One region of the Streptomyces sp. NPDC107581 genome, then DNA from elsewhere that is predicted to be linked to it. Evidence: riboswitches for the same ligand, from Rfam matches in the RefSeq annotation. Region 1 holds a riboswitch; each other region holds the start of a gene.
What was found. A riboswitch is a leader RNA that binds a small molecule or an ion and turns the genes downstream of it on or off. The one in region 1 is predicted to bind cobalamin.
Positions count from the first base shown of each region.

Region 2: another riboswitch for cobalamin. It lies ahead of ACZ7P3_RS40505 ((2Fe-2S) ferredoxin domain-containing protein); the one in region 1 lies ahead of nicT (Nickel transporter NicT).
Region 3: another riboswitch for cobalamin. It lies ahead of ACZ7P3_RS36945 (CoA-acylating methylmalonate-semialdehyde dehydrogenase); the one in region 1 lies ahead of nicT (Nickel transporter NicT).
Region 4: another riboswitch for cobalamin. It lies ahead of ACZ7P3_RS22860 (ribonucleoside-diphosphate reductase subunit alpha); the one in region 1 lies ahead of nicT (Nickel transporter NicT).

Region 1 is NZ_JBVKBH010000004.1:397,485-401,913, reverse strand. Features, by position in the region: gene ACZ7P3_RS11775 (catalase) at 557-2,077, shown strand; cobalamin riboswitch at 2,212-2,439, shown strand; gene nicT (Nickel transporter NicT) at 2,473-3,600, shown strand; gene ACZ7P3_RS11765 (aldo/keto reductase) at 3,765-4,429, opposite strand, start outside.
Region 2 is NZ_JBVKBH010000027.1:51,707-56,135, reverse strand. Features, by position in the region: gene ACZ7P3_RS40515 (enoyl-CoA hydratase/isomerase family protein) at 291-1,367, opposite strand; partial or broken gene ACZ7P3_RS40510 (hypothetical protein) at 1,364-1,626, opposite strand; gene ACZ7P3_RS40505 ((2Fe-2S) ferredoxin domain-containing protein) at 1,627-2,058, opposite strand; cobalamin riboswitch at 2,119-2,241, opposite strand; gene ACZ7P3_RS40500 (hypothetical protein) at 2,373-2,633, shown strand; gene ACZ7P3_RS40495 (maleylpyruvate isomerase N-terminal domain-containing protein) at 2,857-3,627, shown strand; gene ACZ7P3_RS40490 (methyltransferase) at 3,621-4,429, opposite strand, start outside.
Region 3 is NZ_JBVKBH010000020.1:21,117-25,545, reverse strand. Features, by position in the region: gene ACZ7P3_RS36955 (ATP-binding cassette domain-containing protein) at 1-58, shown strand, start outside; gene ACZ7P3_RS36950 (ABC transporter ATP-binding protein) at 55-1,833, shown strand; cobalamin riboswitch at 2,045-2,218, shown strand; gene ACZ7P3_RS36945 (CoA-acylating methylmalonate-semialdehyde dehydrogenase) at 2,445-3,968, shown strand; gene ACZ7P3_RS36940 (acyl-CoA dehydrogenase family protein) at 3,976-4,429, shown strand, end outside.
Region 4 is NZ_JBVKBH010000008.1:332,520-336,948, forward strand. Features, by position in the region: gene ACZ7P3_RS22860 (ribonucleoside-diphosphate reductase subunit alpha) at 1-1,835, opposite strand, end outside; cobalamin riboswitch at 1,961-2,085, opposite strand; gene mctP (monocarboxylate uptake permease MctP) at 2,344-3,972, opposite strand; gene ACZ7P3_RS22870 (DUF3311 domain-containing protein) at 3,969-4,232, opposite strand; gene ACZ7P3_RS22875 (GntR family transcriptional regulator) at 4,369-4,429, opposite strand, start outside.

The sequences.
Region 1 (4,429 bases):
TCCGTCACGTTGCCGGCCACGGCCTCCCCTCTCCGGGGCCCTTCGTGGCCTGTGGCTGGCAGTCTCTACGGACTACGGCAGGCGGTCGTACTGGCAGAAGCCACGAAGAACAGGACTCCCTCCCGGCCTCCTGTACAGGTGGTCGTGCGGCTCCGGTGGAGGACGGACACCCTCGGTGCGGCCTCCGGGATCCTCTTCGCGCGCCTCCGCCGTGCAGGTGGTGGCGCAGGGAATGGTCCGGATCTCGACCGAGGCGGGCCCGCGCACCGCGGCCGGCCTGCCCTTGGCCCCGTTCCTCGATCGATCGCCGGCACCAGCTGCCAGGTCTTCCATTTGGTCTATACCGGTGTGCCCTTGTGTCGAGGGTTGAGGCGAGGGTGTTTATCCCGCTCTCTCCGGGTCACGCGACCTTGTGGGAACGAGGTGCCGGCCGGGACCGTCCACACCGCGTCTGTGCGGCGTGCGGCGCAGTGAGAGCGGCAGCCGCACCTCGCCGATCGGACGTCGATGCCCGAGGACGCGGCGTCACTGCTGACGCATCACGAAAGGCAGACTCATGACGGAGATCCGACCCGCCACCACGAGCGATTCCGGCGCACCGGTGGAGAGTGACGAACACTCGCTCACCGTGGGTCCCGGGGGACCGATCCTGCTGCAGGACGCCTACCTGATCGAGCAGATGGCGCAGTTCAACCGGGAGCGGATTCCCGAGCGCCAGCCGCACGCCAAGGGAAGCGGCGCCTTCGGCTCCTTCGAGGTGACCCACGATGTCAGTGCCTGCACGAAGGCGGCCGTGTTCCAGCCCGGCACCCGCACCGACCTGGTCATCCGCTTCTCGACCGTGGCCGGCGAGCGCGGCAGCCCGGACACCTGGCGTGATCCTCGCGGCTTCGCGGTGAAGTTCTACACCGGCGAAGGCAACTACGACATGGTCGGCAACAACACTCCGGTGTTCTTCGTGAAGGACCCGATGAAGTTCCAGCACTTCATCCGGTCCCAGAAGCGTCGTGCCGACAACAACCTGCGTGACCACGACATGCAGTGGGACTTCTGGACGCTCTCCCCTGAGTCCGCCCACCAGGTCGCCTGGCTGATGGGAGACCGGGGCATTCCGCGGACCTGGCGCCACATGAACGGCTACACCTCCCACACGTACATGTGGATCAACGCCGACGGCGAGCGGTTCTGGGTGAAGTACCACTTCAAGACCGATCAGGGCATCGAATTCTTCACCCAGCACGAGGCCGACCAGATGGCCGCGGCCGACACGGACTACCACATGCGGGACCTCTTCGAGCACATCAGGGACGGTGATTACCCCAGCTGGACCCTGTACGTCCAGGTCATGCCGTACGAGGAAGCCGCGGGATACCGGTTCAACCCGTTCGACCTCACCAAGGTGTGGCCGCACGGGGACTACCCGCTGATCCCGGTCGGCCGCATGACGCTCGACCGTAACCCCACCGACAACCACGCTCAGATCGAACAGGCGGCGTTCCAGCCCAACAACTTCGTCCCCGGCATCGGACCGAGCCCGGACCGCATGCTGCTGGCCAGGCTGTTCTCCTACGCGGACGCCCACCGCCACCGCATCGGCGCCAACTACCAGCAGCTTCCCGTGAACGCCCCCGTCGTCGACGTCCACACGTACTCCAAGGACGGGGCGATGGCCTACCGGAACACGACCGACCCGGTGTACGCCCCGAACTCCAAGGGAGGCCCCACGGCGGACACGGAGCGTTACGGATCCCCGCCCAGCTGGACGGCCGACGGCGAGATCACCCGCGCCGCCTACGTCTCCCACTCGGAGGACGACGACTGGGGGCAGCCCGGCACCATGGTGCGCGAGGTCCTGGACGACGCCGCCCGTGACCGGCTGGTCGACAACGTCGTCGGACATCTCCTCGACGGAGTGAGCGAACCCGTCCTCGAGCGTGCCTTCGCCTACTGGTCGAACATCGACGAAACCATCGGCAAGCGCATCGCCGACGGCGTACGGGCCAAGGCCGACGAGAAGGACCCCAAGGCTGCCGAACAGGGCAACCCGGCCCGGAGCTCCATGCAGCACAAGGCTTGAGAGGCTCGACCGGCCCTGGGGGCGAGGGCGACTCACGGGACGCCGGGTGTGTCGGGTGACTGCCGGCCTCAGGCCGTGGCCTCGGGCGGAAGAGCAGCGGAGTCGGGCAGCGCCGCCGTGCCGGGGTCGGTCGGCTAACCTGGTCCGGCCGTGGTGCTCGGGAAGACCGGTGCACCGTGTCCGATCAGTTCGGACACGGGAGTCCGGAGCGGCCCTCGCCACTGTGATCGGGAAGTCTTCGCACCATTCCTGCTCCTCGCCGGGAGCAGGCGGCCACTGGGCGCATGCCGCGCCTGGGAAGGCCGGGCGGCGCGGACGTTCGACCCGTCAGCCAGGAGACCGGCCACGGCACCGTACGACGACCCGTCCACGAGGTGCTGGAGAGGCTGCCCGACATGACCCTGCCCGAAAACCCCGCCCCGCCGTCCTCGGACACCGGAATACCGGCCACGCATTCGCTGCGGTGGGAGCGCCGTGACTGGCTTCGCACCGGCGGTCTGCTCGCCGTCATCGCGGCCCTGCACGTCGTGGCCTTCATGATCCTGATCATGCTGGTCGCCCCGAACCACTACACGGTCGGCAAGCAGGTGTTCGGTGTGGGACTCGGCATCACCGCCTACACCCTGGGCATGCGGCACGCCTTCGACGCCGACCACATCGCGGCCATCGACAACACCACCCGCAAGCTCATGGCGGACGGCAAGCGCCCGGTGTCGGTCGGGTTCTGGTTCGCGTTGGGGCACTCGACGATCGTGGTCGCGATGGCCACCCTCATCGCCGCCGGCGCCCGGGTGACCGGCACCCTGCTCAACGAGAACTCCGACGCCCATGTGACGCTCGGCCTGATCGGCACCACCGTCTCCGGCACCTTCCTCTACCTGATCGCGGCCCTCAACCTGGTCGCCCTCACCGGGATCTACCGGGTCTTCAAGGCCATGCGCGCCGGTGAGTTCGACGAGCACGAGCTGGAGAAGCACCTCGACAACCGCGGCTTCATGAACCGCATCCTGGGCCGGTTGACGAAGTCCATCACCCGGCCCGGCCAGATGTACCCCGTAGGCGTCCTGTTCGGGCTGGGCTTCGACACCGCCACCGAGGTCGCCCTGATGGTCATGGCCGGCTCCGGCGCCGCCGCGGGGCTGCCCTGGTACGCGATCCTGTGCCTGCCCCTGCTGTTCGCCGCGGGTATGAGCCTGTTCGACACCCTCGACGGCTGCTTCATGAACTTCGCCTACCACTGGGCGTTCTCCAACCCGGTCCGCAAGGTCTACTACAACCTCACCATCACCGGCCTCTCCATCGCGGTCGCCTTCATCATCGGCACCATCGAGCTCGTCAGCGTCCTGCACGACAACCTCGGCCTCCAGGACGGGATCACCGACTGGATCTCCGGCATCGACCTGGACAACGTCGGCTACATCATCGTCGGTCTCTTCGTCGTCGTCTGGGCCTGCGCCATCGCCTACTGGCGCCTGGCGGGCGTCGAACACCGCTGGAACGCGAAGACCGCCGAAGCCGACTGACGCGGCCACAGCCGTACCGCGCGTTCACTTCTGCGCCGCCGACCTCTCCATGGCGTTGCACGGCAGCGGTGGGCCTGTTGGCCTGCCATCGGTGCGCGGGAGGCCGGTGCGGACGCCGGCGGCGCTGAGGTGGGTGTCGGTCGTCGCGCTGGATTCCGCCGGCATCAGCGGCGTCGCAGCGACGGGTCGAGCAGAGCGGGCGGGGTGTCGTTCTTCTCGTGCGCGGCGAGGTCGGTGCCGGGAGCCACGATTCCGTCGATCGCATCGAGCACGTCGGCGGGAAGCACGGTGTCGGCGGCGGCGAGCTGGGAGTGGAGGTGCTCCAGTGTGCGGGGGCCGATGAGCGCGCTGGTCACGGCCGGATGCGCGGTCACGAAGCCGAGCGCGAGCTGGATCACGGTCAGGCCGGCCTCGTCGGCCACCTTCACCAACTGCTCCACGGCGTCGAGCCTGGCCCAGTTGGACGGAACGGTGAGGTCGAAGCGCTGCGGCATGAACGCCGACCGGCTGGTGGTGATGTCCCGGCCCGCGCGGATCGCCCCCGACAGCCAGCCCGAGGCCAGCGGGCTCCACACCAGCACACCCATCCCGTACTCCTCGGTCACGGGCAGGACGTGGGCTTCGACGCCGCGCTGCAGGATCGAGTAGCTGGGCTGCTCGGTGACGTAACGGCTCAGGCGGTGCTCGCGGGCGGCCCACTGTGCCTGCACGAGGCGGTGGGCAGGAAAGGTCGAGGAGCCGAAGTGACGTATCTTTCCGGCGCGTTGGAGGTCGGTCAGGGCCGAGAGCGTCTCCTCGTCGCTGGTGCTCGGGTCCCACCGGTGGACCT
Region 2 (4,429 bases), on a different contig from region 1:
GCCTCCCGCCCCCGGCCCGTTGTCCGCACGCCGGCGACGACCCCGCCGGGTACCTGGCCTGGGCCAGGGAGGCCTTCCGGCTGACCACCAGCGGCGTACGGCCGGACACCTGGCGGGAACCGTCCGCCCGGACGGAGCCGCGGCGGGCTTGGGGGTGAACTGCCGCTCGGCCAACTCCCCGAAGAGCAGCCCGGATCCGCCCCACAGGACGGCCTGGATGGCGAGGGCCGGCAGACGGAACCGCCACAGCACGGCAGTCGGAACCGCCACAGCACGGCGGCCGGGCCCGTTCAGCCGGCCGCCTCCGGGGCGGAGCCGGGCCCGGCGAGCCCCAGCTCGCGGTCGCCGAGGGGGGCGAAGAAGCGCTCCACGTCGGCTTCGGTGACCTCGGCGAGGGTCGCCGGCGACCAGCGCGGGGTGCGGTCCTTGTCGATGATCTGGGCGCGGACGCCCTCCACCAGGTCGGGCATGCCCAGGGCCGCGCAGGAGACGCGGTACTCCTGGTCGAGCACGCGCTCCAGCGAGCCGAGCCGCCGGGCCCGGCGCAGCGCGGCCAGGGTGACCTTCAGGGCGGTCGGGGACCTGGTGAGCAGGGTCTCCGCCGTCTCCTTCGCGGCCGGGTCGCCGTGGGCGAACAGCCGCCGCACGATCTCCTCCACCGTGCCGGCGGCGTAGCAGGCGTCGGTCCACTCGCGCCGGGCGGCCGGCTCTCCCGGGGGCGCCGGCCGCGCATGCCGGGCGAGCACCTGCCGTACGGGCAGGTCGGCGAGGCCGGCGACCAGTTGCGGGAGCGCGGCGGACGGCACGTAGTGGTCGGCGAGCCCGCACAGCAGCGCGTCGGCGGCGCCGATCTGCGCGCCGGTCAGCGCGAGGTGGGTGCCCAGTTCGCCCGGGGCGAGGCCGAGCAGATAGGTGCCGCCCACGTCCGGTACGAAGCCGATGCCGGTCTCGGGCATGGCGATCCGCGAGCGTTCGGTGACGATCCGGACGCTGCCGTGTGCGGAGATGCCGACGCCGCCGCCCATGACGATGCCGTCCATGACGGCGACGTAGGGCTTGGGGTAGCGGGCGATGCGGGCGTTGAGGTGGTACTCGTCGCGCCAGAAGGCGGCGGAGGCGGTGCCGTCGCCGTCCCGGGCGTCGTCGTGGACGGCACGGATGTCGCCGCCCGCGCACAGGCCGCGCTCGCCCGCCCCGGTGATGACGACGGTCTCCACGGCCGGGTCGTGCTCCCAGGCGGTCAGGGCCTCGTCGATGCGGCGCACCATCGCGTGGGACAGCGCGTTGAGGGCCTCGGGCCGGTTGAGAGTGATGTGGGCGGCCCGCCCCGCGGTGTGCAGGAGGACGGGCTCTTCGGTACCGGTCATCTGTGTGCCTCCGTCAGGCTGCGGGCCACGATGCCACGCATGATCTCGTCGGTCCCTTCCAGGATCCGGTGGCCTGCGCCGCGCCCCGTGTTCCGTGCTGCCGCCCGCGCGCCCTGCCGAGGTCGCAGGTCACGGACGGTCTTCTCGGTTCCGTACACGCGAGGCGGACGTGGCCGCCGTGCCCCTGGAGCATACGGACCACCACCGAGTACCCGTGCGCGCCGGCGAACCTCTTCACCGGCGCGCACGGGTACGGGGCTCAGCGGGGGCCGGACCCGCCGCGGTCCCGGGAAGCCCGGACGAGCCGCGGCGGTGTGAAGGCGTAGAGGCCGAGGATCTCCGGCAGGGGGGCGACACCGGGGCCGCCCGCGCGCACCCAGTGCGTGATGTCCCCGGTCGCGTCGGGGTCGTTGACCAGCCCCAGCCAGACCGGCCGTCCCCCCGCGGCCCGGCCGGCGGCGGAGGGCTGCACGACGATGACGTTGGCCTGCTCGCACACGTCGAGGCAGGCGGAGATGCGCACGGGCACCTCCGCACGCAGCCGTGCGGTCTGCTCCGCGTGATCGACTCCGGTCACCTTGGGAGTGCCGCAGCAGCAGTCGCGGCACACGACGACGCGGCACGGCGCCGGGCCGGCCCCCCGCGGGCTCCCCTCGTCACCGCACGTCTCCACGGCCGGCCTCTCGGGCATGCCGCACCACCCCTCCTCCGGGGAGATCCGCCCCGGTGTCCGTCGAGGTGGCGACCGCGTGAGTCTCCTGGCTCTCGGGTCGTCGCTCGTCCCGGCCTTCCCGCCCTTCGCGGACAGTGGCCCGTCGGAACTCGCTCACCGATCACAGTGGCGGGACCGCGCCGGATTCACACCGGCTTCCTCGGACCGCCGTCGCCTTGTCACCGGCCATCATCCCATCGCCGGGAGGTGCCGCACCCGCCGAGGCGGAACGGGCCGCTCCGCCGAACGGATCGAGCGAGTGGGACCGGCTCCCCTCAGGGTTCTCCGAGGGCGTGCGGCTGCCGCTCACCTATGTCACGCGCGGCAGCAGCTACGTGCTGACCGTGCAGGACCCCGACACCGGTCTCACCCGGCACTTCGAACCCGCCGCCTCGGCGGACGAGGTGTGGCGGCTGGTCTGCGTCGAGGACCAGCAGAACTCTGACGCCCTGTGGGCCAACGACCCCACCGAGGTCTCACCGGGCCGCGGCCGCCTCACCATCGCTGTGTGCCCGCGCGACCCGCACCATCCGCTGGACCTCGTCAGCCAGTGACGCACCCGGGGTGCGGCCCGGCCGGGTCGCCCGGCGGGTCACCGGGGCGTACGCCGCCGGCGGCGATGTCACCGGCCCGGCGGTGCAGGCCCACCACGCTCACCGGTGCCCTCGGGGAGTGAGGGCCGGCGGGGCGTGGCCGAGGGCGAACGGCGGGAGGGGATCCCCCGTGCGGACGCCCGTCGCTGGTTTGACCGCCGGTCCGGCCAGGAACCCATGGCGCATGATTCGGACTCTGGTCGACGAGACCCTGCCGGAGCTGGCACCGTTCCTCCACGCGGTGCAGGCACGGCGGCCCGACGACGGCACATGGTGCGAGGCGTGGACGGTGCGGGACATCCTGGCCCACCAGACGGGCAATGCCGAGGAACTGGCCCGGGTGCTCCGGGCGTTCCACGCGGGAACGCCCGTGGAGACCAGGGGCTTCGGGCGTGAGGAGCCCTACCGCCGGATGTCCGACTCCGAGCTGTGGGCGGCGTTCATGGGCCGCTGTGAGCGGCTCGCCGAGGTCGCCGCGGCCGCCGCGCGGGACCTGTCCCCGGACACCGAGGTGACGTGGACCGGCCGGACCGTGAAGGTCCCCTTCTTCGCGGAGCACATGCGTGAGGAGCTGATCCTGCACCGCTGGGACCTGACCGGCGACGACCGCACGGCGGTGCGGGCGCTCAGCGAACCGTGGATGACGGAGCACAGCGTGGTGTCGGTCGGCCGGCCGCTGCTGGCCCGCGGCCGGGCCGGCCTGGATCTGGGCCCCGGCGAACGGGTCGAGGGCCGCCTGCGTACGCCGGGTGCGGACGACATCGTGGTGAGCGCCGACGGCGGGGGCGGCAGCATCCGGCTGGCCGCCCCCGAGGGCCCCGCCACGATCGAGAGCGACGCGGCCGTACGCGTCCTGCTGCTGTGGGGACGCCGCCCCGCCGACCCGTCCCGCTGGCACAGCTCCGCCGGCCCGGAGGCCCTGCGCAGGGTACGGGCCCTCCTGGGCGGCTACTGAGGGCCGGTGCGTCCGCTCAGCACGCCCGGATCGGTCCGGCAGGCGCCGGGGGCCGGTACGGGCTGCGGGACGGCAGCCTTGCGGGCATGCAGCACGCTGCCGTCCAGGGGCAGCGGCGAGCGGCCCACGAGCGCGAGCCCCGCGTCGTCGAGCAGGTGCGCGTAGTGGTCGGCGCGTCGTTCCCGCCCGCCGACGTTGCACATCATGTGGAGGTTCCACGCGGTGGCCAGTGAGGCCGAGCCGTCGGCGGGCAGTACCCGCTCGACGATGAGCAGATCGGCGTGGGCGGGCATCGCCCGGGAGCAGTGCCGCAGGATCTCGCGGCAACGCTCGTCGTCCCAGTCGTGCAGGACGCGGGAGAGGATGTAGACGTCCGCGCCGGGCGGTACGTCGGAGAAGTCGCCCGTCCGGTAGGTGCACCGCTCGCCGCAGCCGGCAGCGTCGAGAGCGCGGCGGGCGGCCTCGATGACGTGCGGGCGTTCGAGCAGGATGCCGTGCAGGCGCGGGTGCGCGGCGAGGACGCGGCCGAGCAGTTCCCCGGTTCCGCCCGCGACGTCGACGACGGTCCTGGGGGCGGGTGCCCCGCCTGCGGCCGTGAACGCCGGGTGTGCGGGGATCGGTTCGAACATGCGTGTGCTGGCGGCCATGGACTGGTCGAACATTTCGGCGAGTTCGGGGTCGCGGGCGAAGTAGTCGAAGTGGTTCTCGCCGAAGAGGTGCTCGAAGGCGACCTCCCCGGTGCGCACCGTGTGCCCGAGGCCGGCGAAGGACTGGTAGAACGGACCGCCGTACATCAGCGCCA
Region 3 (4,429 bases), on a different contig from region 1:
CGCACGCTGCGACCGGCTCATCCATGTGCCCTCGGCGGACCGGACGGTGACGCGGTGACGGCCCCGGCGGACACGGCACCGCTGCTTCCCGTCGCGACCGCGCGGCAGACCCGGGCGCGGTTGCGCGACGCCCTGCGCGCGCGCAGGCCGACACTGTGGGCGGCTGTCGCCGCGCTCGTCCTCGACAGCGCCCTGACCCTGGCCGGCCCGGTGGCGATCGGCCGGATCACCCAGGCCGTCGCCGACCACCGTGGCCCGAGCGCACTGGTCACTCCCGTTCTGCTCCTGACCGCCGCCGCCGTCGCCGGCGCGCTGACCGCGTGGGCCGCCACCGTACTGCTGGCGCGGGTCGTCCTGACGGTGACGGGCCGGCTGCGCGAGGACGCCGTCGTCTCGGCGCTGGCCCTGCCCGTGGACGTCGTCGAGGCGGGCGGCACCGGCGACCTGGTCGCCCGGCTCTCCGGCGACACCGAACGCGTCTCGAACGCAGCCACCGGCGCACTGGGGGACTTCGCCGGGGCGGCGCTCACCATCCTCGCCGCACTTGTCGGACTGGCCGCGCTCGACTGGCGGTTCGCCGTCGCCGGACTCCTCGCGGTGCCCCTCCAGGCGCACACCCTGCGCTGGTACCTGCGCACCTCCCGGCCTCTCTACGCGGCCGGCCGGACCGCGGAGGGACGCCGCACCTCGGCACTGCTCGGCGCCTTCACCGCGCTGCCCACCCTGCGCGCCCTGCGCCTGGGCCCGGGCCGGCACGCCGGTGTGGAGGCGGCCTCGACGGAGGCGATGTCGTACGAGTTCCGGGCGACCCGGGCGGCGACCCGCTTCTACGGCCGGCTCAACATCGCCGAGTTCACCGGCCTGAGCGCGATCCTCCTCGTGGCCTGGGCCCTGGTCCGCACCGGACGCGCCGACGTCGGCGCCGCGACCACGGCGGCGCTGTTCTTCGCCGGGCTGTTCGATCCAGTGAACACACTGCTCGGCACCTTCGACAGCGTGCAGCAGGCGACCGCCGCGCTTGCCCGGATCGTCGGGGTCACCCTGACCGTACCGGCACCCGACCGGCACTCCGGGCCCACTCCTCGCCGGTCGGGGGAGGGGATCGCCGTGCGTGACGTCCGCCATCGGTACGGCGAGGGCCCCGACGTACTGCACGGCATCGACCTCGACATCCGCCCCGGGCAGCGCCTGGCCGTCGTCGGCGCGAGCGGATCGGGCAAGTCCACCCTGGCGACGCTGATCGCCGGGATGCGCCCGCCGTACGCGGGCAGCGTCACGCTCGACGGCGTCCCCACCGGCGACCTCGCCCGCCCCGCGGCGCACGGCGAGCGGAGGATCGTACTGGTCACGCAGGAGCACCACATCTTCCCCGGCACGGTGGCCGACAATCTCCGCCTGGCGTGCCGGGAGGCGTCGGAGCAGGAGATCGGGGCCGCGCTCGCCGTCGTCGGCGCCGCGGACTGGACCGCGGCGCTGCCGGACGGCGTCGACACCGTAGTCGGCCGGGGTGGCGCCCGGCTGTCCGCCCGCCAGGTGCAGCAACTCGCCCTCGCCCGTGTCCTGCTGCTCGACCCCGAGGTGCTCGTGCTGGACGAGGCGACGGCCGAGGCCGGCAGTGACACGGCCCAGTCCCTCGACCGGGCGGCCCTGGCGGTGTCCGAGGGCCGCACCGTGGTCGTGGTGGCGCACCGGCTCTCGCAGGCGGCAACGGCCGATGTCGTGGTGGTGATGGACAACGGCCGGCTGGTCGAACGGGGGCGGCCCGACGAACTCCGGTCGGCGGGTGGCACCTACGCTCGGCTGTGGGCGTCCTGGACGTACGGGCGGCAATGACCCCCGCACCCGGGACGTGCCGTGCGGGGTCGCGGATACGGCACGTCCTGGCGAGACGACGGCGGCACCGACGACCCTCCGGCAGGCCGTCCCACGCGTCCGGCTCGGGGCGCCGGTGCGTTTCGCGGCGCCCCGGTGAGCCTTCGACACCGGCGCCCAGCGCGTGCGGCCTGATTGCACCACTGGATTTACTAGGACGTCCAACTATATAGTCGAGGGGTAGGCCCGCGGTGCAGGGAAGCCGGTGTGATTCCGGCACGGTCCCGCCACTGTGACCGGGGAGTACGCCGTCGAGCAGGACGCCACTGACGAGCTGGATGTCGGGAAGGCGGACGGCGCGCGCTGATCCGGGAGTCAGGATACCGGCCGTGGGATGTTCCGTGTTTTCCACGAGGATGGAGCTGACACGCATGGCACCGGTGCGCATCCACGATCCCGGCGGACTCCGCCGTAGGCGTCACGCAGGTCGCATTCCCGTCGTCACCGCCTGACGGTTCGCACGCCATACGCGTTCTCGCGCCGCTTCCACACGTCCGTGTACGCCACCGCGTCCACGCGTGCCGGTCCGGCGCGCCATCCCGGATCACCCTCACCTGACGAGAGCAGGCCCCATGATCCGTCCGAACGATCCCACCGACGTGCGTGAGCTGACCCACTTCATCGGTGGCAAGCACACCCCGGGAACGTCGGGGTCCTACGGCGAGGTGTACGACCCCAACACCGGTGAGGTGCAGGCCCATGTGCCCCTCGCGAACCGGGCCGAGACCGAGGCGGCGATCGCCGTCGCCGCCGAGGCACAGCGCGAGTGGGGAGCCTGGAACCCGCAGCGCCGGGCCCGGGTCCTCCTGCGTTTCCTCCAACTCGTCGAGAACGAGAAGGACGCGCTCGCCCGACTGCTCTCCGCCGAGCACGGCAAGACCATCGCCGACGCGCACGGGGACCTTCAGCGCGGCCTGGAGGTCGTGGAGTTCGCCGCCGGTATCCCGCACCTCCTCAAGGGCGAGTTCACCGACAACGCCGGCACCGGCATCGACGTCCACTCCCTGCGCGCGCCCCTCGGTGTGGTCGCCGGCATCACGCCCTTCAACTTCCCCGCGATGATCCCCCTGTGGAAGGCGGCCCCCGCACTGGCCTGCGGCAACGCCTTCATCCTCAAACCCTCCGAGCGCGACCCGTCCGTACCGCTGCGACTCGCGGAACTCTTCCTGGAGGCCGGTCTTCCGCCCGGGGTCCTCAACGTCGTCAACGGCGCGGGAGAAGCGGCCGAGACCCTTCTCGAAGACCCTCGCGTGGCCGCCCTCGGCTTCGTGGGCTCCACGCCGGTCGCCGCGCACGTCTATGCCACCGCCGCCGCCCACGGCAAGCGCGCACAGTGCTTCGGCGGCGCCAAGAACCACATGATCGTGATGCCCGACGCCGACCTCGACCAGGCGGTGGACGCGCTGATCGGCGCCGGATACGGCTCGGCGGGCGAGCGCTGCATGGCGATCTCGGTCGCTGTCCCGGTCGGCGAGGACACCGCCGACGCACTGGTCGCCCGGCTCAAGGAGCGCATCGCCACCCTGCGCATCGGCCGCAGCGACGACCCCGAGACGGACTTCGGCCCGCTGGTCGGCCCGGACGCCGTGGATCGCGTCCGCTCGTATGTCGACCTCGGCGTCGAGGAGGGAGCGGAACTGGTCGTGGACGGACGTGACTTCGTCCTGCCCGGGCACGAGAACGGCTTCTTCGCCGGCGCCTCCCTCTTCGACCGGGTCACCCCCGCCATGCGCATCTACCAGGAGGAGATCTTCGGCCCGGTCCTGAGTGTCGTGCGCGCGGCCGACTACGAAGAGGCCCTGCGTCTGCCCAGCGAGCACACCTACGGCAACGGAGTCGCCATCTTCACCCGGGACGGCGACACCGCCCGGGACTTCACCCGGCGGGTGAACACCGGCATGGTCGGCGTCAACGTGCCCATCCCGGTGCCCGTCGCCTACCACACCTTCGGTGGCTGGAAGCGCTCCGGCTTCGGCGACCTGAACCAGCACGGCCCGGACGCGATCCGCTTCTACACCCGCACCAAGACCGTCACCTCCCGCTGGCCGGCCGGTCTGCGCGAGGGCGCGAGCTTCACGATCCCCACGATGGGCTGAGTGCCGTATGACCACCACCCTGCTCACCGAGGACCAGCAGGCCCTCGTGGAGACCACCCTCGACTTCGCCCAGGACCATCTCGCACCCCACGCCCTGGACTGGGACCGGGACAAGCACTTCCCCGTCGACGTGCTGCGCAAGGCGGCCGGGCTGGGCCTCGGCGGCGTCTACGTCCGGGAGGAGGCCGGCGGCTCCGGCCTCAGCCGGGCCGACGGCGTCCTCGTTTTCGAGACGCTGGCCTCCGGCTGCCCGTCCATCGCCGGCTACCTCTCCATCCACAACATGGTCGCCTGGATGATCGACCGCTACGGCGACGACGCCCAGCGCGAGCGCTGGCTGCCCCGCCTGTGCGCCATGGAGGACCTCGCCAGCTACTGCCTGACCGAGCCGGGTGCCGGCTCGGACGCGGCGGCCCTCACCACCCGGGCCGTCCGCGACGGCGACCACTGGGTCCTGACCG
Region 4 (4,429 bases), on a different contig from region 1:
GTCGGGGCGATCGCGAGGAGCAGCGAGTTGCGCATGCCGACCGAGGCGATCCGCTCGCGCAGGGCCGCCCAGCGCTCGGGCCAGTTCAGCTCGGCGTCGTAGTGGTCGGGGTGCAGCACACCCTGCGCCGTACGGGTCTTCTCCCAGGCGGGCAGCGGGCCGTTGCGCTCGGCGAGGTCGGCGGAGGCCTCGTACGCGGCGAGCATGATGCGCTCGGCGATCCGCGTGGACAGGGCCTTGGCCTCGGGGGAGTCGAAGGGCAGGCGCAGCTTGAAGAAGACGTCCTGCAGCCCCATCGCGCCCAGGCCCACCGGACGCCACCTGGCGTTGGAGCGGCCCGCCTGCTCGGTCGGGTAGAAGTTGATGTCGACCACGCGGTCCAGGAAGGTGACGGCCGTGCGGACCGTCTCGTCCAGGCGCTTCCAGTCGATGTCCCCGTCGCCCACGAAGGCGCCGAGGTTGACCGAGCCCAGGTTGCAGACCGCCGTCTCCCCGTCGTCCGTGACCTCCAGGATCTCCGTGCAGAGGTTGGAGGAGTGGACGACATGGCCCGCGGTCGCCGTCTGGTTGGCGGTCCGGTTGGCGGCGTCCTTGAAGGTCATCCAGCCGTTGCCGGTCTGCGCGAGGGTACGCATCATGCGGCCGTACAGATCGCGGGCCGGGATCGTCTTCTTCGCGAGCCCCGCGGCCTCCGCCCTGCGGTAGGCGGCGTCGAACTCCGCGCCCCACAGGTCGACCAGCTCCGGCACGTCGGCCGGGGAGAACAGCGACCACTGCGCGTCGGCGTTGACCCGGCGCATGAACTCGTCCGGGATCCAGTGCGCGAGGTTCAGGTTGTGCGTACGGCGGGCGTCCTCACCGGTGTTGTCCCGCAGCTCCAGGAACTCCTCGATGTCGGAGTGCCAGGTCTCCAGGTACACGGCCGCGGCACCCTTGCGCCGGCCGCCCTGGTTCACCGCGGCCACCGAGGCGTCCAGGGTCTTCAGGAACGGGACGATGCCGTTGGAGTGCCCGTTGGTGCCGCGGATCAGCGAACCGCGGCTGCGGATGCGGGAGTACGACAGACCGATGCCGCCGGCGTGCTTCGAGAGGCGGGCGACCTGGTGGTAGCGGTCGTAGATGGAGTCCAGCTCGTCCAGCGGGGAGTCCAGCAGATAGCAGGACGACATCTGCGGGTGGCGCGTGCCGGAGTTGAAGAGCGTGGGGGAGGAGGGCAGGTAGTCGAGTCGGCTCATGAGCCCGTAGAGCGCGGCGACCTCGTCCACGGCGTGGCTGCTGTCGTCCTCGGCGAGGCCCGCGGCGACGCGCAGCATGAAGTGCTGGGGCGTCTCGATCACCTGGCGGGTGATCGGGTGGCGCAGCAGATAGCGGCTGTGCAGGGTGCGCAGGCCGAAGTAGCCGAAGCGGTCGTCGGCGGTCCGGTCGATCAGGGAGTCCAGCCGGGCGGCGTGCAGCCGGACGAACTCCGCGGTCCGGTCGGCGACGAGACCCTCGCGGTGGCCCACGGTCACGGACTCGGTGAAGGACGTCACACCCTGCGAGGCGGCCTCCGCGCGGATGGAGAGGGTCAGCAGCCGGGCGGCCAGCCGGGAGTAGGCGGGGTCCTCGGAGATGAGGCCGGCGGCCGCCTCCGTGGCCAGCTCGCGCAACTCCGCCTCGTCGGCCCGGGCGGACCGGCCGCGCAGCGCGGCCGCGGCGACCCGGCCGGGGTCGGCGTCGGGGAGGTCGGCGGTCAGCTCGGTCAGGGTCCGCAGCAGTGCGGTACCGGGACCGTCGGTCTCCACCGCTTCGGTCGCCTGGATGACTGAAGCCGGGTCGGCTGGCGCGATGGTCACGTGGGGCTCTCCCTCGCTCGGCACGGGGCCTTGCGGAGGGCAGGGGGCAGCACGAGCGCGCACGGCGTCGCGTCCACCCGCCCACTCCACGAGGCCCGGACGTCTCAAGGCACCCGGACCGGACGGTCGGGCGCGCGCTGTCGGCAGGTCCTCGGACTGACACAGGCGTGCGGATGCACGCAAGTACACCGTTGCGGGACAGTTCCGGATTCGCACCGGATTCCCCTGCGACGACAGCGAGGATGAGCATACATCTAGTGCCGGGCTGTCACGTCACCCCCAGATGTTGTGTCGCCGTGGCTTCAGAGGGTCAACTCGCAGATGAGGAGAGTGATGTCGTCCAGGTGGGGCGCGGTTCCGGTCCCGTGCGGGTGTGCGAACGCGGGCACGGAACAGCGGGCCGCCGTGATGGTGGGCTCTCGGCGGCCCGCTGCAGGTTGTTCCGTGGCCGTCCGCGTCGGCGTGCGGCGCCCCCGCACGCCGACGCGGCCCCGCGCCCCCGGGTGCTTCAGTGGGCGCTTCCTGCGGTCGCGGGCGGAAGCTCGGCCCGGACCCCCGGCTCGCCCGCGTCGGCCGTGTAGTCCTCCGGGCGGGTCTGGTCGAGGCCCTCGGGGGCCTTCACGGCCTTCAGGACGACGGTCAGGACCACGGTGACCACCACGTTCATCACGAACGCGGTCAGGCCGATGTAGCCGATCTCACCGATGCCCGGGATGTCCTTGGCGCTGCCGCCGAAGTGCTTCTGGGTCGGGGAGGCGACCCCGTAGGCGGCGACCGTGCCGTACACCATGCCGACCGCCCAGCCGGCCAGCAGCGCCCAGCGGTGGAACCAGCGGGTGAACAGGCCGCCGACCAGCGCCGGGAAGGTCTGCAGGATCCAGATGCCGCCCAGCAGCTGGAAGTTGATGGCGACCGTTTTGTCCATGGTCAGGACGAAGACCAGCGCGCCGACCTTCACCAGCAGCGACACGAACTTGGAGACCTGGGCCTCCTGCTTCGGCGTGGCGTCCGGCTTGATGAAGTCCTTGTAGATGTTGCGGGTGAAGAGGTTCGCCGCCGCGATGGACATGATGGCCGCGGGCACGAGGGCGCCGATACCGATCGCCGCGAAGGCCACGCCCGCGAACCAGTCCGGGAACATGTCCTCGAACAGCTGTGGGATCGCCAGCTGCCCGTTGGTGACCTTCACCCCGGCCGCGATCGCCATGAACCCGAGGAGGGCCAGCAGGCCCAGCATCAGCGAGTACAGCGGCAGGATCGTGGTGTTGCGCCGGATCACCTCACGGCTCCTGGACGACAGCGTCGCGGTGATCGAGTGCGGGTACATGAACAGGGCGAGCGCCGAGCCGAGCGCCAGCGTGGCGTACGTCCACTGGCCCGCCTCCGGCGGGGCGAGCGCGCCGCGTGGCTTGCCCGTGGCCGGGTTGACCTGGCTGAAGGCGTGGCCGGCCTTGGCGAAGATGTCGTCGAACCCGCCGAGCTTCATCGGGATGTAGATGATCGCCACCGCGATCACGATGTAGATCAGCGCGTCCTTGACGAACGCGATCAGCGCGGGGGCACGCAGGCCCGAGGAGTAGGTGTAGGCCGCCAGCACGCCGAAGGCGATGAGCAGCGGCAGGTCCTTCACGAACCAGTTGGTGTTCTCCCCGCCGCCCACGCCCATCACGTCCAGCACCGCCTGGATGCCGACGAGCTGGAGCGCGATGTACGGCATCGTCGCGAGGATGCCGGTCAGCGCCACGGCCAGCGACAGGCCCTTGGAGCCGAACCGGCCGCGCACGAAGTCGGAGGTCGTCACATAGCCGTGCTTGTGGGACACCGACCACAGGCGCGGCAGGAACGTGAAGATCAGCGGGTAGACCAGGATCGTGTACGGCACCGCGAAGAAGCCGGCCGCGCCCGCCGAGTAGATCGCCGCCGGCACGGCGACGAAGGTGTACGCCGTGTACAGGTCGCCGCCGAGCAGGAACCAGGTGATCCAGGTGCCGAACGATCGTCCGCCCAGGCCCCACTCGTCCAGGGAGTGCTCGTTGTCGGCCCTGCGCCAGCGGGCGGCCAGGAAGCCCATGACCGTGACGGCCAGGAAGAAGAAGATGAAGACGCCGAGCGCGACGCCGTTGACGCCGGTCTTCACTTCGCCGCACCCCCGTTCGCGCCCTCGCGGGAGCGCTGGTCACGCCGCCACAGCTGGTAGGCCACCACCGTGAGCACGGTGGAGAGCGGCACCCACAGCATCTGGTACCAGTAGAAGAACGGGATGCCTATGAAGGCCGGGTCCGTCTTGGCGTACGAGCCGACCCACAGCATCGCCACGAAGGGTGCGACGAGACACAGGCCGATGATCACGCGAACCGGTGTCACGACCGGTGGTCTCACTTCAGGCGTTTCGGACATCCCACGGCTCCGTCCCCTCGCTGATCACCTGTGTAATGCGCAGGCAATCTAGGTGACGGTGTCGCGGCAGCGGAAGACCTCGTCCGTATACCGGTATGTCGATTTGGGGGTCGAGATGTGAAGACCTCGGGTCCCTCTAGTCCTGCGGGCGCTTGAGCCGTGCCACGAACTTGTAGCGGTCGCCCCGGTAGACGGAC